3 regions of the Nitratireductor sp. ATLC21 genome follow, and region 1 is predicted to be linked to each of the others. Evidence: predicted binding sites of a transcription regulator. Region 1 holds the regulator's gene; each other region holds the start of a gene.

Evidence for each region. The regulator PhoB, encoded in region 1, activates phosphate uptake and scavenging genes when phosphate is short. The targets are predictions, from matches to a motif close to TGTCATNNANCTGTCAT.
Region 2: a site for PhoB is predicted at 4,026-4,042, ahead of AC2CHD_RS16680 (1-acyl-sn-glycerol-3-phosphate acyltransferase). Genes of this name have one in related genera too.
Region 3: a site for PhoB is predicted at 4,005-4,021, ahead of AC2CHD_RS03740 (bifunctional 2',3'-cyclic-nucleotide 2'-phosphodiesterase/3'-nucleotidase). Genes of this name have one in related genera too.

The regions. Positions count from the first base shown of each region.
Region 1 is NZ_JBXUOU010000003.1:600,171-607,910, forward strand. It holds gene pstC (phosphate ABC transporter permease subunit PstC) at 1-1,019, shown strand, start outside; gene pstA (phosphate ABC transporter permease PstA) at 1,016-2,332, shown strand; gene pstB (phosphate ABC transporter ATP-binding protein PstB) at 2,347-3,162, shown strand; gene phoU (phosphate signaling complex protein PhoU) at 3,185-3,895, shown strand; gene phoB (phosphate regulon transcriptional regulator PhoB) at 3,933-4,619, shown strand; gene AC2CHD_RS17410 (hypothetical protein) at 4,670-4,996, opposite strand; gene AC2CHD_RS17415 (DUF1328 domain-containing protein) at 5,087-5,254, opposite strand; gene AC2CHD_RS17420 (response regulator) at 5,382-6,176, opposite strand; gene AC2CHD_RS17425 (NepR family anti-sigma factor) at 6,379-6,582, shown strand; gene AC2CHD_RS17430 (sigma-70 family RNA polymerase sigma factor) at 6,588-7,139, shown strand; gene AC2CHD_RS17435 (response regulator) at 7,136-7,534, opposite strand; gene AC2CHD_RS17440 (Crp/Fnr family transcriptional regulator) at 7,675-7,740, shown strand, end outside.
Region 2 is NZ_JBXUOU010000003.1:456,197-463,936, reverse strand. It holds gene AC2CHD_RS16690 (primosomal protein N') at 1-2,043, opposite strand, end outside; gene fsa (fructose-6-phosphate aldolase) at 2,150-2,803, shown strand; gene AC2CHD_RS16680 (1-acyl-sn-glycerol-3-phosphate acyltransferase) at 2,983-3,888, opposite strand; gene lptE (LPS assembly lipoprotein LptE) at 4,100-4,645, opposite strand; gene leuS (leucine--tRNA ligase) at 4,692-7,307, opposite strand; gene AC2CHD_RS16665 (YggS family pyridoxal phosphate-dependent enzyme) at 7,419-7,740, shown strand, end outside.
Region 3 is NZ_JBXUOU010000001.1:757,263-765,002, forward strand. It holds gene AC2CHD_RS03725 (hypothetical protein) at 1-3, shown strand, start outside; gene AC2CHD_RS03730 (cryptochrome/photolyase family protein) at 27-1,475, shown strand; gene AC2CHD_RS03735 (Dabb family protein) at 1,476-1,781, opposite strand; gene AC2CHD_RS03740 (bifunctional 2',3'-cyclic-nucleotide 2'-phosphodiesterase/3'-nucleotidase) at 1,941-3,920, opposite strand; gene AC2CHD_RS03745 (5-formyltetrahydrofolate cyclo-ligase) at 4,133-4,783, shown strand; gene AC2CHD_RS03750 (Lrp/AsnC family transcriptional regulator) at 4,796-5,269, opposite strand; gene ald (alanine dehydrogenase) at 5,422-6,537, shown strand; gene AC2CHD_RS03760 (DUF1203 domain-containing protein) at 6,613-7,086, opposite strand; gene AC2CHD_RS03765 (OmpA family protein) at 7,182-7,739, opposite strand.

The DNA.
Region 1 (7,740 bases):
TGCAGGACAATGCAGCGTGGATCGGCACGGTAATCGCGATCCTGCTGTCGCTGGGAGGCGCGGTACTCGGCCTACGAAGTGTTCGACCTCGGGGCCGGGCCAGGAACAATGTCGAGCGCATCATTACCTTGGGCCTCTTGGCCGCATCCACCATCGCCATCCTGACGACGGTGGGCATCGTCTTTTCCATGCTGTTCGAGACGATCCATTTCTTCCGCTCGGTGTCGCTGAGCAACTTCTTTTTCGGAACCGTCTGGGACCCGCGCTTCGCTGCGGCCGGTGCGGAGGCGCAGGAGGGGCAGTTCGGTCTCATCCCGCTGCTTGCCGGTACGATCTATATTGCTTTCGTGGCGATGCTGTTTGCCGTGCCAGTGGGGCTAATGGCGGCGATCTACATGGCCGAATATGCCTCCAAGCGTGTGCGCTCAGTGGTCAAGCCCCTGCTTGAGGTTCTGGCCGGAATTCCGACCATTGTCTACGGTTTCTTCGCCCTGGTTACGGTCGGTCCATTCCTGCGCGATATGAGCGCGGCGATCGCTGGCGGCCCCGGCTTTATTCAGGCGCAAAGCGTTCTGACAGCAGGTCTCGTTATGGGGATCATGTTGATCCCATTCGTCTCGTCGCTGTCGGATGACATTATCACAGCGGTGCCGCGTGCTATGCGTGATGGTTCGCTTGGTCTCGGCGCGACGCGCTCCGAAACGATCAAACGGGTTATCCTGCCAGCCGCGCTGCCGGGCATTGTCGGGGCATTGCTGCTGACGGCTTCCCGCGCCATCGGCGAAACCATGATCGTTGTGCTGGCCGCCGGTGTTGCGGCCAACCTCACGCTCAACCCATTTGAGGCGATGACGACCATCACCGTGAAGATCGTCAACCAGCTTACGGGTGACCTTGAATTCACCTCGCCTCAAACGCTGGTTGCCTTCGCGCTGGGCATGACCCTGTTTGTGCTCACACTCGGCATGAATGTTTTCGCGCTCTACATCGTGCGCAAATACCGGGAGCAATACGAATGACCGATGCTGTCTACAAAGGAGGGGATGCTCCCCGCGCATCTGTGCGCCGCGATATCGGTATCAAAAAGCGTTATGCGGCAGAACAGCGTTTCCGGATGTATGGAATCATTGCGATTGCCATCGGCATCTTCTTTCTGGCTGCGCTTTTATGGTCGGTGATCTCCAACGGCTACACCGCCTTTTGGCAGACATCCATCAATCTGGACGTCACCTTCGCCGAGAATATCATTGACCCGGATAATGAGCGTGCGACCGACCCCAACACGCTGCTCACCGCCAATTACCCGAAACTGGCCACCGATGCCCTGGCGGCAAAGCTTGGCGTCGATCCGGAGAACCGGCGATTGGTTCGCGAGGTGGGCGGCTTGATCTCAAATGGTGTACGCACGCAACTGCGTGACCTGGTGATAGCCGATCCTTCGATCATTGGAACGACACAGAATGTCTGGGTCCTGGCGAGCGGAGACGTTGATTCCGCTCTCAAGGGGCAGGTCAATCTCGAGGTGGAGGAAAGCCGCCGCAAGGTCTCCGACCAGCAGCTCGAATGGATGCGCGTCATGGAAGCAGACGGCGTTCTGGAACAGCGCTTCAATACAGGGCTTTTCACCCGCGGTGCCTCGAGCCGGCCTGAAACGGCAGGTATGGGGGTGGCCATCGTGGGCTCGCTCTACATGATGTTGATCGTGCTCCTTCTGGCGCTGCCGATCGGCGTTGCCGCCTCGATTTATCTTGAGGAGTTCGCGCCGCAGAACAAGCTGACCGATCTGATCGAGGTCAACATCAACAATCTGGCGGCCGTGCCGTCCATCGTCTTCGGTCTCCTCGGTCTCGCCGTGTTCATCAACTTCATGCATCTGCCGCGCTCTGCGTCTCTTGTGGGCGGTCTGGTGCTGACGCTGATGACATTGCCGACGATCATAATTGCGACGCGTGCAGCGCTGCGCGCCGTACCGCCCTCGATCCGCTCGGCAGCTCTCGGCCTTGGTGCCTCGCGCACACAGACGGTGTTTCACCATGTGCTGCCGCTGGCTGCGCCCGGCATTCTGACGGGCACGATCATCGGCCTGGCCCAGGCACTCGGCGAAACGGCCCCGCTGCTTCTGATCGGCATGGTGGCTTTCGTGGCCGACTACCCCACCACGCCGCTCGATCCTGCTACGGCGCTGCCGGTACAGATCTATATGTGGGCGAACGAAGCCGAACGCGCCTTTGTCGAGCGTACCTCGGGCGCTATCATCGTATTGCTGCTGTTCCTCGCCGTGATGAACATCACCGCCATAATTCTGCGGCGGCGCGTCGAGCGTCGCTGGTAACGGAGTGGAAGGACATGAATATGCTCACTGATGCTGCTGTCGAAGAAGCACTGGATGCGAGCCAGAAGCCAAAACCTCTCAAGATGCGCGGTGAGAATGTGCGTGTCTTCTACGGCGAGAAGCAAGCGCTTTTCGATGTGAATCTGGATGTTCTGGAAAACCAGGTGACGGCGCTTATCGGCCCTTCGGGCTGTGGAAAGTCCACGTTTCTGCGTTGTCTCAACCGCATGAATGACACGATCGATATCTGCCGGATCGAAGGCAAGATCACGCTTGATGATCAAGACATCTATGATCCTAAGATCGATGTGGTGGAGCTGCGTGCCCGTGTTGGCATGGTTTTCCAGAAGCCTAACCCATTTCCCAAGTCGATCTATGAGAACATCGCTTATGGGCCGCGCATCCATGGCCTGGCTTCCAAAAAGAATGAGTTCGATGAAATCGTCGAGTCCAGCCTGCAGAAGGCCGGCCTCTTCAACGAGGTGAAAGACCGTTTGCATGAGCCCGGCACAGGTCTCTCCGGCGGCCAGCAGCAGCGTTTATGCATTGCGCGCGCCATCGCGGTTTCGCCCGAGGTGATCCTCATGGATGAGCCGTGCTCGGCTCTTGATCCCATCGCCACCGCCAAGGTGGAGGAGCTGATCGACGAACTGCGCGAGAACTACACGATCGTCATCGTTACGCACTCCATGCAGCAGGCGGCGCGCGTTTCGCAGCGCACGGCCATGTTCCATCTGGGCAACCTTGTCGAGGAAGGTCCGACGGACAAGATGTTCACCAATCCGGATGACAAGCGGACCCAGGATTACATCACCGGTCGCTTCGGTTGACGCACAGATAAGGAACCAGATCATGGGCGAGCACACAGTCAGCTCCTTCGATGAGGAACTCGGTGAGATCGACCGCCTCATTCGCGATATGGGCGATCTCTCCGGTGCGATGACCCGCGCCTCCACCAATGCCCTTCTTCATTCCGATACCGCGCTGGCGCAGCGCGTTATCTCCGATGACACGATCATGGACGCCAAGCAGCGCGATCTCGACGAACGCGCCATCACACTGATCGCCAAGCGCCAGCCGATGGCACAGGATCTGCGCAGCGTTGTGGGTGCCATTCGCATGGCAGCCGACCTGGAGCGTATCGGTGATCTTGCGAAGAACATTGCCAAGCGCGTCAGCGCGGTGGGCCAGAGCGCTACACCGCGAACACTAGCGCATTCCATAGATGCCATGGCAGGCCTGGTGCTGCAGCAGGTTAATGCTGTGGTCGAGCATTACGTGAAGCGCGATGCCGATGCCTTGATCCAGTTACGCGACGACGACGAGAAAATCGACATTCAGTATACGTCGGTGTTCCGGGAATTGCTGACTTATATGATGGAAGATCCGCGCAACATCACCTCGTGCACGCATCTTCTCTTCTGCGCGAAAAATCTGGAACGCATTGGCGATCATGTGACGAATATCGCCGAGAATGCCTATTATGTGGTGACGGGGGAGCAGCTTCCGGTCCAGCGGCCGAAGCTTGATGAAACACAGATGACGGTCGATACGGATGCCTGAACGGCCGTAGCAATGCTTTAGGAGAATGCCTTCCATGATTGCCCCCAAGGTCATGGTCGTTGAAGACGACGAACCGCTCTGCGTCCTGTTGAAATACAATCTGGAGGCGGAAGGGTATCAGGTAGAGATGATCTCGCGCGGCGATGAAGCCGAGGTGCGGTTGCAGGAGAATGTCCCGGATCTGCTCGTTCTGGACTGGATGGTTCCGGCCGTATCAGGCATCGAACTGTGCCGCCGGCTGCGCATGCGTCCTGAAACCGAGCGTCTTCCCATTATCATGCTCACCGCGCGCGGTGAGGAAAGCGACCGCGTTCGCGGTCTTTCCACCGGTGCCGACGACTATCTGGTCAAGCCGTTTTCGACGCCGGAATTCGTCGCGCGTGTGCGGGCGCTCCTGCGCAGAGCCAAGCCTGAGGTTCTCTCAACGGTGCTGTCTGTGGGCGATATTGTGCTCGACCGCGAATCGCATCGCGTTTACCGGCGCAAGAATGAGATCCGTCTGGGGCCGACAGAGTTTCGCTTGCTGGAATTCATGATGCAGCATCCGGGGCGGGTCTTTTCGCGCAGCCAGCTGCTCGACAATGTATGGGGTGAGACGATTTACATCGACGAGCGCACCGTGGATGTCCATGTGGGCCGGTTGCGCAAGGCCGTGAACCAGGGGCGGCTTCCCGATGTGATCCGCACCATTCGCGGTGCAGGCTACGCCATTCGAGAAGCCTGAGACAAAAACCCCGGCACTTGGCCGGGGTTTTTGCTGAAGCTGTTGTCTGATTACTCGGTGAAAATGTTCTTCTGACGCGCATGCTCATTGTGAGCGACTGCGAAGCTGTTGACCGGTTCCAGAGAGGCCGTCAGCTTCCCGTCTTTGGTGATGTCCCACTCCAGCACAGCGTCATCGTAGACGAGTGCAGGATCCACAAAGACGCACGTTGCCATCACCCGTGGCGCCTCACCTTCAAGCTCGCGCAGGGAAATGGGCTTCTCGGCCTCGCACTCCTCAAAGGTTTCGTAAATCGGAGCGGGGGCGGGAAGTTCGCGGCATTCAGCCATGTTGCCGGAGCAGCCGACAACCAGAAGAAGCGCAGCGATATGTTCCATGGCGTTCTCCTTTCACTGTCTGCCCGACGCGGAAGCCATGGATGGTCCGCATCGTCGGATGCCGCATTCGTTTACGTCAGATGTACTCGTTTAACCGCGCCCTCTAATCAGTCCCATGACCAGAGAAATCACGAGAAGGGCGAGAAAGATGTAGAACAGGATCTGTGCGATCCCTGCGGAAGCGCCTGCAATACCGCCAAAACCAAGGGCGCCGGCGATAAGAGCGACGACGAGGAATATAAGTGCCCAGTAAAGCATTCTGTCTCTCCGTTTAGTTATGGCAGTTAAACGCTATCCACGGAGATTGGTTCCCGGAGAAAGAAAACCGGCAAACAAAAAGGCCGCCCGAAGGCGACCTTTTTCATCAGAAAGGTGTTGCGCTGCCTCAGGCCGCCGCGCGAGCCTGGTGATCGAAGAAAAGCGCCTGGCTGATCAGCGCTTTGACCATCTCCGGGCTGAAAGGCTTCGTCACAAGGAAAGTCGGCTCCGGGCGCTCGCCAGTCAGCAAACGCTCCGGGAAGGCTGTGATGAAGATCACAGGGACTGTCGCCCCTTCAAGAATCTCGTTCACCGCATCAAGGCCCGAGCTTCCATCTGCAAGCTGAATGTCTGCCAGCACCATTTTGGGCTGGGTTTTGGCAAACATCTCGACAGCCTGCTTGTGGGTGCGGGCGTTGCCGACGACGCGATGACCGAGGCTTTCGACCATCTCCTCGATATCCATGGCGATCAAGGGCTCATCCTCGATGATGAGGATGTCGGTGGCCACCTGACGGGAGATTTCCTCGCTGGCCTCGTGCAGCATCGCATTGATGCCATTCATGTCGGTTTCCAGAATTTCCGCCGCTTCCTCCGGACGGAAGTTTTCGACAGCCACCAGAAGGAACGCCTGGCGTGGGCGGGGTGCAAGTGACGACAAGTTTCTCGAAGCGCGTTCCTCCCAAGCGGATGTCGGGGCACTTTCGGGGATGCGCACATCGAGCGTTTCAAAGAGCGATGTGAAAAGCCTGAAGAGCGCGATTTTGTCCGTTGACGCTTCGGGGAAAATGCTTGTGTCGGCAATCAGCGCTTCAAGCGCCGCGGCCACCAGGGCGTCACCGCTCGTCTGGGAGCCGGAGACGGCTCTGGAAAAGCGCCGCAGATATGGAAGGTGCGGTGCGATACGCGCTGACAAGGTCATGGATTTCAGGTCTCCCTCGTAATGTGGCAATGGGAATAATGCATATTTATGAGGTCAAAACGCCTGTTGTGCGAAAATGTTCCATAAGCAGGGAACGATTTCTGCTCGGTGGCGTTCTGTTTCGTATGGAAGAGTGGTGGCGCGGGCGATATCGATGTGCCCGCTTCATTGGGAGACAAGATTATATGGACGAAGATAGGGCATGAATTACGGCAAACCCAATACCCATAGGGGCCAGGAGAAGCGCGGAAAGGACAGCGATCCTCTCGGTGCAAATTCCGAGATCGGGCGCAAGCTCAGGCAGTATTACGACGATTTGATAACGGAAGACATTCCGGACCGCTTCAGTGATCTTCTCAACCAACTGGAACAGAAGAGCACTGAGACCGCCGGGAACAAGGATTGATGTCGATGAGTGTATATCCTGGCTTTCGTGATGATCTTCTCGCCACCGTACCGAGTTTGCGTGCGTTTGCAGTCTCACTTTCAAAGAACGCTGACCGAGCCGATGACTTGGTACAGGAGGCGCTTGTCAAAGCGTGGGACAAGCAGGCGAGCTACCAGCCGGGCACCAACCTGAAGGCATGGCTCTTTACGATTCTGCGTAATGAGTTCTATTCCCAAATGCGAAAGCGCAAGCGGGAGGTGGAAGACAGTGACGGGGCCATCACCGGGCGTCTGTCCGTACATCCAGCTCAGGAAGGCTCTGTCGATCTCAAAGACTTTCGCCGGGCGCTGGAGCAACTGCCAGAAGATCAGCGTGAGGCGATCATCCTGATTGGTGCCTCGGGCTTTTCCTATGAAGAGGCAGCAGAAATCTGCGATTGTGCTGTCGGCACCATAAAGAGCCGGGTCAGCCGAGCGCGTACGCGTCTACAAGAGATTCTGGGCATCACCGGCGAGAACGACTTCGGTCCGGATGCAATTTCCGCCCAGATAACGAATTCTGTCTTCACCGCTTAATCCGAGCGGGAACCATTTTCATTCGAAGAGCCAATCGCCTGCGCCAAAGCTTGGATCAGGTCGCTGTCCTTGTACGGTTTTTCAATAATGGTAATGCCGTTAAAGGGCTCAAAGACCTGATGGTTGGCGGCGTAGCCCGTGGCAAAAATAAAGGGAATTCGCCGGCTTTGTAGAAGGTGGGCGAATTCGTTTGTCCAGTTGTCGGAAATTTTGATGTCGAGGATTGCGGTCGAAATTCGCCCGGTCTCGAGAACGTCGGGATTTAGCGCGTTGAATGAGGTTACGGTTACGACGTCCTCTGCGCCATGTTCCTTGCAGAGCTCTTCGATGCTCATGGCAATCAGGGCTTCATCTTCGACCAGAAGTACACGAGCCCCGTCGAGGGTTTTTTTCAAATGGGCATCCTTCCGAAACCAGAGAAATTTTCTCCTGAAATCTCATTAGTTGACTGACTTGTCATTAAAAAAAGACATGGTACCAAATAAGCCGAAGGGATCGGCGGACATGCTTCCGGATCCGCGGATCGAGGCAAGCTGTGACAAAAGAACAAGAACGCGCTCACGCCAGTCTACCGTGTGAAAAATGCCCCTTGAGGAAACGC
Region 2 (7,740 bases), 140 kb from region 1:
GGCCACCAGCGCCAACGGCGCTTCGGCAGGGCCGAGCACATCCACTTCATCGGCGCGAGGTGCTGCTTGTCGCAGCCCCCGGGCATGGCTTTCGGCCTCCTGCCGCGTGGCCGCGCTCACGATGATCCCGGCAAGCCTGCCAAACGGCGGAAGCCCCGCCCGTTCCCGCTCGGCCATCTCGCGCTCGTAGAATGCCTCCGCATCACCCGTCACGATCGCCCGCATCACGGGATGCTCAGGCTGATAGGTCTGCAGCAGGCCGAGGCTCTTGCGCCCCGTGCGGCCCGCGCGGCCCGTCACCTGCGCCAGAAGCTGAAAGGTGCGCTCCGCCGCGCGCGGGTCGCCATTGGCCAGCCCCAGATCCGCGTCGATCACACCCACCAGCGTCATGCCGGGAAAATTGTGCCCCTTGGCCACAAGCTGGGTGCCGATGATGATGTCGGCTTCCCCTTTGGCGATGGCCTCCAGTTCCAGCCGCAGCCGCTTCACGCCCCCCATCATGTCGGATGACAGCATGATGGTGCGCGCATCGGGAAAAAGCTGGTCCACCTCTTCGGTGATTCGCTCCACCCCCGGCCCACAGGCCACCAGATGATCGAGGGTTCCGCATTCCGGACAGGCTTCCGGGCGCGGCTCGTTGTAGCCGCAGTGATGGCAGACAAGCTGCCGCCGAAAGCGATGTTCCACCAGCCAGCTCGAACAGTCGGGACATTGAAACCGATGCCCGCACACCCGGCACAGCGTCAGCGGCGCATAGCCACGACGGTTGAGAAACAGAAGCGACTGCTCACCTCTGGCCAGCGTCTTCTTCATCTCCTCGATCAGAACCGGCGAGAGAAACCCGCCACGCTCTGGCGCCGCCTTGCGCATGTCGATGGTGGCGAGCTCCGGCAGAGCCGCATCAGCAAAGCGCGAGGACAGCACGATCCGCTCATAGCGGCCCTGATTGGCGTTGACCCGGCTTTCCAGCGATGGCGTTGCAGAGGCAAGCACCACCGGAAAGCCGCCAATGTGCCCACGCACCACGCCCATGTCGCGCGCATTGTAGAAAACACGGTCTTCCTGCTTGTAAGCCGGATCGTGCTCCTCATCGATCACGATCAGCCCAAGCTCGCGAAAGGGCAGGAACAGCGCCGAGCGGGCCCCCGCCACCACCCGCAATTGCCCCTCCGCCACCTGCCGCCAGACACGCTCGCGTTTCTTCGGCGCAAGGTCGGAGTGCCATTCGGCGGGCTTCGCACCGAACCGGTCGTGAAAGCGCTCCAGAAACGCCTGTGTCAGCGCAATTTCGGGAATCAGGATCAAAACCTGCTTGCCGCGCTCCAGCGCCGCAGCCACTGCCTCGAAATAGACCTCCGTCTTGCCCGAACCCGTCACGCCGTCGATCAGCGTCACGCTGAAGGCATCGGTGCCGGCCTTTTCCCGCAGGCGTTCGGCGGCCTCGGCCTGCCCATCGGTCAGCGTCGCGCGTCCGAATGTCGGATCGGGCAGAGCCACCACCGGGCGCGGCGGGATTGAAACCGTCTCGAACACACCCTGCGAACGCAGCCCCTCGATCACGCTGGCGGAAACGCCCGCCGCATGGGCGAGCCCCGCCTTGGTCCATGCCTGGCCGTCGGCGGCCATCTCCAGCACGCGTTCACGGGCTGCCGTCAGCCGGTCGGGGCCCATCCCGTCGACAAGCCGCAGCCCCTCGGTCGGCGGTTCGGGATCGAACGCCGCCGGCGCACGCAACAGCATGCGCGCCACCATGCCGGGCGGCGAGAGCGTGTAATTGGCAACCCAGTCGACGAACCGGCGCATCTCTTCGGGGATCGGCGGACAGTCGAAGACCCCGGCAATGGCCCGAAGCTTTTTCGCCGCCACCGCCTCGCCCGGCCCGTCCCAGACAATCCCCGCCACCTCACGCGGCCCCAGCGGCACACGCACGATGGAGCCCGGCTCCACGCGCATGCCCTCTGGCACCGCATAGGAGTAGGGCCGCTCGGCCGGCATTGGCACCATGACCGGAACAACGGAGCTCATTGGCGAATCTTTTGTCATCGGGCGTGACCTTGCCCTGTTCTTGCATTAGAGCAAAGACCGAACATATGGAGGATGGAAGTGCATCCTCTCAATCCCCGCCTTCGGACTGCCTAAGGAGTTTGCCATGAAGTTCTTCGTCGACACCGCCGACGTCAATGAAATCCGCGAATTGAGCGACACCGGTCTGCTCGATGGCGTCACCACCAATCCGTCGCTGATCATGAAGTCGGGCCGCGACATCATGGAAGTGACGAAGGAAATCTGTGACATCGTCGATGGCCCGGTTTCCGCGGAAGTGACCGCAACCGACTTCGAAGGCATGATGAAAGAGGCAGAGATTCTCTCCAAGATCGCAGACAACATCTGCATCAAGGTGCCGCTCACCATGGATGGTCTCAAGGCCTGCAAGGCGATCACCTCTTCGGGCCGCCTCGTCAATGTCACGCTCTGCTTCTCGGCCAATCAGGCGCTGCTTGCCGCCAAGGCTGGCGCCACCTTCATCTCGCCCTTCATCGGCCGTCTCGACGACATGGGCATCGATGGCATGGACCTGATCGCTGAGATCCGCACGATCTACGACAATTACGATTTCAGCACCGAAATCCTCGCTGCCTCGATCCGCACCGTAAACCACGTGAAGCAGGCTGCCCTGATCGGCTCCGACGTGGCAACCGTGCCGCCGTCCGTTTTGAAGGCGCTGGTCAAGCACCCGCTCACCGACAAGGGCCTGGAAGCCTTCCTCGCCGACTGGGCGAAGACCGGCCAGAAGATCGGCTGAGGCTTCTGACGCTGAAAACATCGGTGCAGGAAATTCACTGGCATCGAAGCCCCTTCTCCCCGCCCGCGGGGAGAAGGTGAGGATGAGGGGCCGGCGCCAGCAACAACAGCATGCGCGCCCTTCTTCTCCGAAAACTGATTTCTACCGTCGCACGCCAATCGGCACGCTCGCCGCAAATCCTAGAAGGTCGCGTCCGGGTCTTCGCGCAGCCGGTGCACGGTATGTTCCTGAAGGCGCGCGGCCACATCCGCCGGTTCTCCCTCACCCAGCGCGTCCGGCATGATCGGTTTGCCGATCACCATGCTGATCGCCCGGCCCTTCTTGTTCAGAAGCTCATGGAACAGCGTCATGTCGCGCAGCTCATTCGAGTAGCGCGAGAGCAGATAGAACAGTCCCGAATTGCGCGCCGTCATGTTCATCGGCACGACTGGCACCTGATAACGCCGCGCCAGTGCGACCACGGAAGGCTGCCAGGGCCGCTCGGTCAGCTTGTCCTTGTTCCAATAGGCTATGCGCCCCGAGGGAAAAAGCACGATGGCCTTGCCGGCGTTGAACGCCTTGGCGGTCATTTCCAGCGTGTCGCGGCTCTTGGCATGGGATTTCTCTCCAGCGCGCCATTCCACCGGAATGATCAAATCGCGGAAGCGCGGATTGACACGCAGGGCATCCCGGTTGGCAAAAAACGCCATATCCGGGCGAGGCGCTTTCATCATGTCGTAGACGGCTATCCCGTCCGCAATGCCTGTCGGGTGATTCGGTGCGAGGATAAAACCTCCCGAAGCTGGTATGTTCTCCAGCCCGCTCGCGGAGATTTCCAGCGAAAGGAGCCGGCTGATGTATGCGAATGCATCCCAGCCCGATAATTCAGCGACCTCGTCGGCCATGACCACGGCCTGCCGATAGTGCAGGAAGCGGTAGAGAAAAGGTTGGGCCAGCGGCCAGAGCACGTTTTGCGAGAGATGCGTGGTCCGCTCGGCAATGAGCTGATCCACCACATGAGGCGTTTCGGGCGCATAGACATCACGACCGAGAACGCGGCTGCCAAGAACCGCAGCGACCGAGGTCAGCGTCGTATGCAAAGCCATGGACGAAGTGCTCCCTGAAGCATTTCGGTTCTGGTCATGACCGTCATCCCGCTCCTTCGTCTTGCCGGAAGAAGAACTTCCACGAAAATTGGGCAACATTCAGAGATCACGCCTCACAGGCTGTTTCACCGAATACTGTGACGACGCAATGACACGAATGCAATATTGCAATGCCAATTTGCAACGAAACCGCGCATTCAAAAAACCACGGTTACAAACCGTTGCCAGATCGTGCCAGATCCTGCCCCAGCGCAAGACGCAACTGCTCGGCAAGCTCGCGCGCAGCGCGATTCTCCGCATCGCGCTCGGCGCGCAGGGCAGCAAACTCCTGCCGGGGAACGTCATACGCAGAGGAAATCTGACGGCGTCCCTTGGCAACCACCTGGCCGGTGCCGCTTTCGGTCAGGGTGTAGCCCGCGGTCATGGTGAGAAGACTGGAGGTCGGCTCATTGTCTGTACGCACCTGAACACGCGCCGCCGCGGAACTGGATCGCGTCACGGCAAGCTCAAGAGCGTAGCGTGCGTTCGATGGTTGTCCGGCACCACCATTGAGCAGGAAAATCAGATGATTGCGAACTTCCTGCCCATAACGCGTATCAACGGGCGCGATAGCGATGGATGATAGGGCAGGCGAAGATGAAAAGCTGCCTTCCGTTGCATCCGGCGTCGCCATCAGGGGGCGCACCGTGCAACCGGACGCCACGGCCAGTGAAAGTGCCAGACCGGCCAGCATCGAAACGCGAAACGTCGGGTTCAAGCTTTCCCCCTGTTTTCCAAACAGCATCAGTCGACGCCCCACCCCATCATGCAACAATGTTAACAATGCGCTGCGGGACGACGATCACCTTGCGCGGCTGCGCGCCGTTCAGCGCCTTCTGGACGAAGTCCAGCTGGAGCACCGCATCTTCGACGGCAGATTGATCTGCGTCGCGCGCAATTGTCAAATCACCACGTTTCTTGCCGTTGATCTGCACCGGCAGGACAATCTCGTTATCCACGACAAGCGCCGGATCGAATTCCGGCCAGGCACTTGCCGCGACCAGTCCTTCACCGCCGATTGTTGCCCAGCATTCCTCGGCCAGATGCGGCATGAAAGGAGCGACCAGGTGAATGAGGATCTCAACGGCCTCACGCGCGGCACTTTTCGACGCATCACCAGCGTCCGCCAGCGCAGACAGCGGCTCCTGCAGATCGTTGACGAGCTGGTGAATGCGCGCGATGGCACGGTTGAACGCCAGTTTTTCAATGTCCCCGCCCACGGCCTTCAAGGCCTTGTGCGCCGCCTTCGACGTTGCAACGGCAGAGCCCTCATGAGCTGCCTTAGGCGCCACACCGCGGACATGCTCGGCAGCCTCTGAAACAAGCCGCCACACGCGCTGCACGAACCGATGCGCACCGGTCGCGCCATCGTCCGTCCATTCCACGTCGCGCTCCGGCGGGGAATCGGACAGCATGAACCAGCGCGCGGTATCCGCGCCGAAGGACTCGATAATGTCCTCCGGACTCACCGTGTTCTTCTTGGATTTCGACATCTTTTCGAGCGAGCCGATCGATGCAGGCTCACCCGTGGCGATCTCCACCGCCTTGCGGCCATCGCCCGAGCCTGTGATTTCCACCTCGTTCGGAGCCAGCCAGCGGCCATCCGATGAACGATAGGTCTCGTGCACCACCATGCCCTGCGTGAACAGGCCCTTGAAGGGCTCGGCCACATCCAGATGGCCCGTCGCGCTCATGGCGCGGGCAAAGAAGCGCGAATAGAGCAGATGCAGGATCGCATGCTCGATGCCACCGATATACTGGTCGACCGGCAACCATTCATTGGCGGCCTTCGGATCGGTCGGGTCATTCTCCCAGGGCGCGGTGAAGCGGGCGAAATACCAGGACGAATCGACGAACGTATCCATCGTGTCCGTCTCGCGCCGGGCATCGCTGCCACATTTCGGGCACTTCACATGCTTCCATGTCGGGTGGCGGTCGAGCGGATTTCCGGGACGGTCGAACTCGATGTCGTCGGGCAGCTTGACCGGCATGTCGGCCTTCGGGACCGGAACCACACCGCAATCGTCGCAATGGATCATCGGGATCGGGCAACCCCAGTAGCGCTGGCGCGAAACGCCCCAGTCGCGCAGGCGGAAATTCACCTTGCGCTCGCCCACCGGTCGGCCATTGATCGTCTGAGAGGAGAGGCGCTTTGCCACCTCCTCGAACGCCGCCTTCGGCTTCATGCCATCGAGGAAGCGCGAATTGATCATCACTCCGTCATCCGTATAGGCCTCTTCGGTGATCTGGAAACTCGCGGCATCCGCGCCCTCCGGCATCACCACCGGCGTCACCGGCAGGCCGTATTTGTTGGCGAAGTCCAGGTCGCGCTGGTCGCCCGAAGGGCAGCCGAAAATCGCGCCCGTGCCATAATCCATCAGCACGAAATTGGCGACATAGACCGGCAGCGTCCATTCCGGATCGAAAGGATGACGCACGCGCACGCCCGTGTCGAAGCCCTTCTTCTCCGCCGTTTCCAGCGCCGCAGCCGAGGTGCCCATGCGGCGGCATTCTTCGCAGAATGCGGCAAGCTCGGCATTGCCGGCAGCCAGCGATTTTGACAGCGGATGATCGGCGGCAATTGCCATGAAGGACGCGCCAAACAGCGTGTCGGGCCGGGTCGTATAGACCTCCAGCTCGTTCACGCCCTCAGGCGCCGTCTCTTCGGCAAACGCCCAGCGGATCAGCATGCCTTCCGAACGGCCGATCCAGTTGCGCTGCATCAGGCGCACCTTTTCCGGCCACTGGTCGAGATCGTCGATGGCATCGACCAGATCCTGCGCGTAATCGGTGATCTTGAAGAACCACTGCGCCAGCTCGCGCTGTTCCACTTCCGCGCCGGAGCGCCAGCCGCGACCGTCGATCACCTGTTCGTTGGCAAGCACGGTCTGGTCCACCGGGTCCCAGTTGACCTTGGAGGTCTTGCGCGTCACCAGCCCCTTCTCGAAGAAGTCGACAAACAACATCTGCTGGCGGTGATAATAATCCACGTCGCAGGTGGCGAACTCGCGGCTCCAGTCGAGCGACAGACCGAACGTCTTCAGCTGATCGCGCATCACCGCGATGTTCTGATAGGTCCACTCCTTGGGGTGCACCTTGTTCTGCATCGCCGCGTTTTCTGCCGGCATGCCGAACGCGTCCCAGCCCATCGGGTGCAGAACATTGTAGCCCTTGGCGCGCTTGTAGCGCGCGACCACGTCGCCCATCGTGTAATTGCGCGTGTGACCGATGTGAATGCGCCCGGATGGATAGGGGAACATCTCGAGCACGTAGTATTTCGGCCGCCCGTCATCATTGCTGGCCTCGAACAGCTTTGCCTCGTCCCAGGCTTTCTGCCAGCGGGGTTCTGCGACACGGGGATTGTAACGTTCGGTTGCCATGGCCGGATTTTCACAAGATAAGAAGCGGAAATGATGTTGGCGGACCTTCACCATGGTTTCGCCGAAGCGTCAACTCCAAGAGGCCTTTTTGGAAGAGGGATCAGCGAACCGATGAGCCACGCCGTCGAGAATCTGCAGGATGTCAAAGCGAAGATCGCAGCAGCGGAGAAAGCCGCCGCCCGCTCAGGCGAGCCCGTCACGCTGGTCGCCGTTTCCAAGACCTTCGATGCAGATCAGATCCGCCCGGTCATCGAGGCCGGCCAGCGGGTTTTCGGCGAAAACCGTGTCCAGGAAGCCCAGGGGAAATGGCCCGGCCTCAAGGAAGCCTTCCCCGACATTGAGCTGCGCCTGATCGGCCCGTTGCAGTCCAACAAGGCCGCCGATGCCGTCGCCCTGTTCGACGTGATCGAGAGCGTCGACCGCGAAAAGATTG
Region 3 (7,740 bases), on a different contig from region 1:
TGATCCTCTTGCGCATGGGAGATCACATGCCCGTCGATGATGAGCGCCCGGTCCTACTTCTGTTCCGGCACGATTTGCGCGTGGGCGACAATCTCGCTCTCTGTGCCGCCGCTGAGTCGGGTCATCCCGTTGCCGCAGCGTTTATTCTCGATGAGCAAAGCGAAGGCGCCCGACCGTTGGGCGGCGCACGGCGCTGGTGGCTGCACCACAGCCTGACAGCGCTGAAAGAAGCGCTTGAAAAGCCCGGATTGAATCTGGTTCTTCGTAGAGGCCCCATGGTGGAGACAGCCACATCGCTGGCCCAGGAGACCGGTGCAGGAACCGTTTTCTGGAACCGGCGCTATGACCCCGCGGGCATCGCATCCGACACCCGGATGAAGTCCGTTTTCAGAGAGCGCGGGATTGAAACGGACAGCTTCTCCGGCCACCTGCTTCACGAGCCATGGCGCTTGAAGACCGGTTCGGGGGGACCCTACCGGGTTTTCACGCCTTTCTGGCGTGCGATGAGGGACACCATCCACCCGCGCCCGCCTGCCGATCCACCGGTACAGGTCAAGCACTATGAGGGCCATCTGCAGGGTGACACGCTGGACGGCTGGAATCTCCTCCCGCAGAAACCCGACTGGTCGACAGGCCTGCAGGAAAGCTGGACACCAGGCGAGAGGGGCGCGCGCGAAAGACTGGCAGACTTCGTGGATGGAACCGGCGAAAACTACAAATCCCGCCGCGATCTCATGGCCGTGCCTGGCACCTCGGGCCTCTCACCGCATCTCGCGCATGGTGAAATCACCCCATTCCAGATCTGGCAGGCATTGGACGGTGAAAGCGACATCGACGAAGAGGATCTGCAAACGTTTCGCAAGGAAATCGGCTGGCGCGAGTTCTGTTGGCACCTTTTGTTCCACAACCCGAGCCTTGCAACGGAAAACTACAATCGCGATTTCGACGCGTTCCCCTGGCGCAAGGATCACGATGCGTTGCAAAGCTGGCAGCGCGGCGAGACGGGTTACCCCGTCGTCGATGCGGCCATGCGTCAGCTCTGGGAGACCGGCTGGATGCACAATCGCGCGCGGATGGTCGTCGCCTCATTCCTCGTGAAACATCTGGGCATCCATTGGCGTGAGGGCGAGGAATGGTTCTGGGACACACTGGTTGATGCCGACCCCGCCTCCAACCCGGCCAACTGGCAATGGGTGGCTGGATCCGGTGCCGATGCCGCACCGTTCTTCCGCATCTTCAATCCCGTCCTTCAGGGCGAGAAATTTGATCCGAATGGAAATTACGTCCGCCGATACGTGCCCGAACTGGCCCCACTCCCGGACAAACACCTGCATCAGCCTTGGAAAGCCCCCCAAAGCGCTCTTGAGAAGGCTGATGTAGAACTAGGTCAAACCTATCCACGCCCGATGGTTGATCACAAAACTGCCCGCGAACGTGCGCTCGACGCGTATAAATCCGTCAGGAATGCTGGCTGACTATGCCGGTCTGCCGGATTTACTGGAAACGAAATCCGCAGCCATGCGCATCTCCCGAAGAGGCCGTACCTTTGCAGTACATGCCTGGTAGGTCGGATGAGCCTTGTACGCGGCGAGTGCAGCTTCGTCACGGAACTCCGCATAAACGATGACATCCACCTCAGTGCCGATCTGATCGACCTTGCGGTTGAGACCAACCTCAAAAAAATCCGAATGCGGAATGTCAGCCAGCATGCCAAGGCCCTCGGCAATCCGCATTACGTCAGCCTCATCCTTGGCGCTGAAGAAAACGATGTGTCGAATCACGGGCCTGCCTCCTGAAATTGTGCCCGCAGATCGCGCCGTACCATACGAATGTCAATGCATCGCCATGTCGCTGGAGCGGAATCAGAATCTCAACACCCTTCAGCAAAGAACTGTTTCTTATACAAAAAAGGCCGAGCTTACGGCCCGGCCCACCAGATTTTATCGCCAAAGCGTAATGCGATAGAGGGCGAAACCCTCCTGCCCCTCGCCCGCGGGTTCAATCGAAACCCCCTCGACGCTGGAAGCGAATTCCGCTCCTTTCGGTCCCGTTTCGAACAGGACCGATGTGTCCGGCAATGGTTTGAATGCCCAGTTGGCATCGGCCGTGGGGTTGATCGTCCCCTGCTCGACAATATAGCGCACGATTACATCACGGTTCGTATCGGGCGCGGCAAAGATCACTTTGTCTGGGCCGATACCGGGGAAGTTTCCCCCTCCACCGCCACGATAATTGTTCGTCGCCACAATGAACTTCTGAGCCAGGTCAATGGGTTGGCCATTGAATTGCAAGTCAACGATACGGCTTGATTCCGCGTTGAGAAGCTCGCCCTTGGATGAATATTTGGGCGGCTGCGACAGGTCGATCCGATAGGTCACACCGTCGATCACATCAAAATTGTAGGAGGGGAAGGATGGGTCGAGCAACGGTTGGTCTGCCTTGCCCGGTTTCACCTGGTTGAAAATTCCAGCGGACATTTCCAGCCATTCCTTCACATCCGCCCCGGTCACCAGAACGGCCTGAACCGTGTTTGGATACAGATAGAGATCGGCCACATTCTTGATGGCCATATCGCCGGCCGGCACGTCCGTATAATAGTCGGGGCCGCCGCGACCACCCGCCTTGAAGGGCGCTGCCGCCGACAGGACCGGCAGATCCTTGTACTCGCCATCCTTCAGCATGTCGGTGATGTACCAGGTCTGTGCCTGACTCACGATCTGCACGGAGGGATCGTCGGCCACCAGCGCGAAATAGGAATGCAGCGGCGCAGACGTCTTGCCCACAGCCGTGCGCACATATTTAAGGGTTGCCTCGTGGTCGTCGCGGACCGCTTCCTCGACCTCCGCCTTGCTCTCGACGAGCGGCTCGGTCTGGCGTTCCACCCGCTTGAAAATCGGGCGCGCCTCGGAGGTCGCATTCACGACCACCCAGCTCTGCCCGTCCCTTTCCAGAAGCAGGTCGATGAGACCCAGATGCGAGCCCCAGAAACCGCCCATCACGGCCGGCTTGCCTGCGATCGTGCCCTTCGCATTGTCCACGCCTTCGATCCCCTCGAACTTCGGACCGGGAAAGTCGAGATGGCTGTGACCGGTCACGATCGCATCGATGCCCTCAACGCCCGCAAGCAACAAAGACGCATTTTCGAGGTTTTCCTCATATTGCGCCGGACCGATACCGGAATGAGACAGCGCCACCACGATGTCGGCGCCCTCCTCGCGCATCTGCGGCACCCAGGCCTCCGCCGCGCGAATGATGTCGCGCGTCATCGCCTTGCCGGTCAGATGTTTGGAATCCCAGTTCATGATCTGCGGCGGAACAAAGCCGATCAGGCCGACACGAATGGGATGCTCCGCCCCGCTGCCGTCCTTCACTGTCCGGTCAAGGATGACATAGGGTTTCAGGAACAGGTCATCATCGCGTCCATTTGCGGCAAGCTGTCCCTTGGTCAGATTAGCACAGACAAAGGGAAAATTGGCGCCCGCAAGCACCTTGAACATGAAATCGAGCCCGTAATTGAACTCGTGATTGCCAAGCGTGGAGCAATCATAGCCCAGCGTGTTCATGCCCTTGATCACCGGGTGAATGTCTCCCTCGCGCATGCCGCGCTCATAGGCGATGTAATCCCCCATCGGGTTGCCCTGGAGGAAGTCGCCATTGTCGACAAGGATCGAGTTCGTCGCCTCGGCGCGGATTGCGTCAATGATCGATGCGGTGCGGGCGAGCCCCATCGTGTCATTCGGCTTGTCCGCGTAATAATCATAGGGAAAGACATGCACATGCAGATCGGTGGTCTCCGTGATGCGCAGATGCGCCTGGTTCACCGAAGCTTTGGCGGAAAAAGGGTGCATCAGCACCATGGAACCTGCGGCAGCAGAGCCCGCCAGGAACGAACGGCGGGACATGGAGGCGTATGCGGACATCATGATCGTCTCTCCTGGGCCTTTGAAAAGAACCGGCGAAGGAGCATGATTGCGCCGTCGCGTTGAGACTTCCAGCAAAATCTCGTGACGCCGGCGTGACACGGGTCCAGGCCGCTCCATGACGGTCGTCTGTCGTGTCCAGGACAGGATTGCAGCAGCAGCCGATGCAGCCTCCTCAAGGCTGACCGCTTTGAACGATGGGGAGAGATGCGATGAACGATGAAGCAAACGAACGTAAAATGACCTATGCCTCTCCACCCTGCTTCATGCACGAGCTGGCCGACGGAGCCGGTTCATCCCATGAGGAGGTTTGGCCGGAGGTTCGCCGCTGGCGCAGGGCCACACGCGAGCGCCTGATCACTGAGCGCCTAGCCATCCCCGCCGCCGAGCGCGCGCGCCTTGCGGGCGTCATTGCGCAAAAGCTCGACGCTCTGATCGGAGATCCTTCAGGCCGCGTCCTTGGCCTCTACTGGCCGTTTCGGGGCGAACCGAACCTGCGCCCATGGCTCGCCACCCTCGATAACCGCGGCGCCACGCCAGCCTTGCCGGTCGTCATACGGAAAGCCGCACCCCTCCTCTTCCGCCCCTATCGCCCGGGAGACAGGCTTGAACGCGGGGTCTGGAACATTCCCGTTCCGTCAGTCGACAAGACGGTCATTCCCGACATCATCATTTCCCCGCTGGTGGGTTTCGATGCTTCCAGCTACCGACTGGGCTATGGTGGCGGGTTTTATGATCGAACCATCGCCGTCTTGCCGAAACGGCCGCTTCTCATCGGCATCGGCTACGCCCTAGCCGAAGTGCCGACGATCTACCCGCAGCCCCACGACATTCCAATGGACCACATTGTTGTTGCCGGCTGATTGCCCCCGCCGTCAGGCCATCTGCGGTTTCAACCCCATACCGGTCCTGTCCACCACCTCGCGCAACGCGAAAGCGGAATTGATCTTGATCACATGGGGCATACCGGTCAGCCACTCTTTGTGAATCCGTTCGTAATCCTGCAGGTCACGCGCCGCAATCCGCAGGATATAATCATACTCACCCGACATGAGATGGCAGGACACCACATTCGGACAGCGCTGCACTGCCGCCTCAAACTCGCTGAGTGTGCGTTCAAACTGTCCCGAAAGCGAGATATGAACAATGACGGTGACGCCATGGCCAAGGGCTGCATTTGAAAGCCGGGCATGGTATCCTTTGATGACGCCGCTCTTTTCCAGATTGTCGAGGCGGCGCGAACAGGCTGACTGCGACAGGCCCACCTGTTCCGCAAGCGCGGAATTGGATATTCGCCCATCCTTCTGCAGAACTTCCAAAATGGCGATATCAATCCTATCAAGAGCCATTCTTCGAAATTCCTCCCAAGTTCTCGCGATTTTACGCAAGAAATAACGAAAAACCAGCCGCAGCGCAAATAACTTCGCAAAGACGTTCGGCCGTTTTTGTGGTCTCATCCATTGAGCCAGAAAAATCGCTGCTAAGCCCGGAGGAAACGCCCATGCGCGTCGGCTGCCCGAAAGAGATCAAGAATCACGAATACCGTGTCGGCCTGACGCCCGGTTCGGTACGCGAATATGTGGCGCACGGGCACGAGGTGCTGGTGGAAACCGGTGCGGGTGCGGGCATCGGTGCCGATGACAATGCCTATCGTGGGGCCGGCGCCATCATTGCCCGGTCGGCGGAGGAGGTCTTCGCCAAGTCGGACATGATCGTCAAGGTCAAGGAGCCGCAGCCCGCCGAATGGGTACAGCTGCGCGAAGACCAGATCCTCTACACCTATCTTCACCTCGCGCCTGACCCGGATCAGACCCGAGGTCTTGTCGATGCCGGCGTCACTGCGATTGCCTACGAAACCGTGACCGACACGCGCGGCGGCCTCCCCCTGCTTGCTCCCATGTCGGAAGTGGCGGGCCGTCTTGCGATACAGGCTGGTGCCACCGCCCTTCAAAAGGCCAATGGCGGACGGGGCGTGCTCCTTGGTGGCGTTCCGGGCGTTCTTCCCGGCAAGGTCGCCATCATCGGCGGCGGCGTGGTGGGTCTCAATGCGGCCAAGATGGCCGTTGGCCTCGGTGCCGATGTGACGATCATCGATCGTTCCATTCCCCGCCTGCGCAAGCTGGACGACATCTTCAATGGCCGCGTCCACACGCGCTACTCCACCGTTGAGGCGTTGGAAGAAGAATGCTTCTCTTCCGATGTCATTGTCGGCGCCGTGCTCATTCCTGGCGCTGCAGCGCCCAAGTTGGTCACCCGCGAGATGCTTTCGGGCATGAAGAAGGGCGCCGTGCTGGTCGATGTCGCGATCGATCAGGGCGGTTGCTTCGAAACCTCGCATGCCACCACCCATTCTGACCCCACCTATGAGGTCGACGGCATCATTCACTATTGCGTGGCAAACATGCCGGGCGCCGTGCCCGTTACCTCGGCACATGCCTTGAACAACGCCACACTGCACTATGGTCTGCAGCTTGCCGACAAGGGCCTTAAGGCACTCGTCGACGATCAGAACCTGCGCAATGGCCTGAACGTCCACAAGGGCCGCATCACAAACCAGGCCGTTGCCGAAGCGTTGGGCTACGAAATGGCCGAGCCGAAATCCGCGCTCGCCGCCTGAAAATAAACACTCTGCCTCCAACGTTGCCCGCCGGAAACGGCGGGCTTTTTTGTTCGTTGCTCGAGGTAAAGGCGGTCAGGCCCGGTCTATGCGCACCTGATAGCAGTTGTATTGCGCAGAACGCATGTGAAGATAGGCAATATCTTCACGCTGCAGGAGTTCGTGTGCCCGCGTACAAATATCCTGTTTCGGCGTCACTGCCCCCGTGCCATAGACAATACGATCGTCATGACCGTAACCGCGCACAAGCCATTCCGTGCGGGCGCGAAACAGTTCGGGCATGACATCGCTGTCCGGTGCCCGTTCGCATTCGTCCGCACACAGAAAAATCGGCCCCGTCTCGGCATAGGGCTGGGTCTGCGGAAATGGCCGGTACGCCAGGACAAGATAGGGTTTTCCCTCAGGTACCGAACGAAGGCAATGGCGGCATGGAACACCACTGCCGTCCGATAATCTTCGTTCGGGCTTCATCCCATAAGCATCGGGTGCGCCATTGCGAAAGGCGTTCGCTTCATCGCTCGTCATGGCCACAAATTTGATCAGTCCCATAACTGGTCTCCTTCAATAATGAAGGGACCAGTTTGCCTGCCGGATTATCCACTTCCACCCGAATCCAGCCAAATCCGCCTGTCAGCGTCCTCTTGTCAGCGCAGGAAGTCGTCGATGCGGCGCAGGGTCACGCGCCGGTTGCGCCAGTTCTCATTGGGTGTGGGCACCAAAAGAAATTCCTCGCCATAACCAACTGTCTCCAGCATACGCGCGGGCACACCGAACTCGCGCACCAATACGCGCCTCAGTGAAGCAGCACGGCGCTCGGAGAGTTGCTGGTTGTAGCCGAAAGACCCGACCGCATCCGTGTGCCCTTCCAGAAGCACAATGGTTCCCGGCCGCCGGCGACGCAGCTGATGCAGGGCATTGGCGATCTCTTCCACCTTGCGAAACTGGGAGTAAGGGATCTCAGCCGAATCAAAGCCGAAATTGATCGCCTGAATATCGATGGAAGGCGCACGACGGCGCAGGTCGGGCCGGCGTTTCAGTTCGCGCACAGTCACACGGTCCTGCGGGCGTACGCGCCTCGTTGGAGCTGCCTCCAGGCTCCGCTGAATGCGAGATGCCGAAGGCATGGTGGATTGTGCCATGGCCGCACTCGGCAAAAAGGCCGCTGCAATGACGGTCCCAAGCATCTGACGGCGATTCAACATG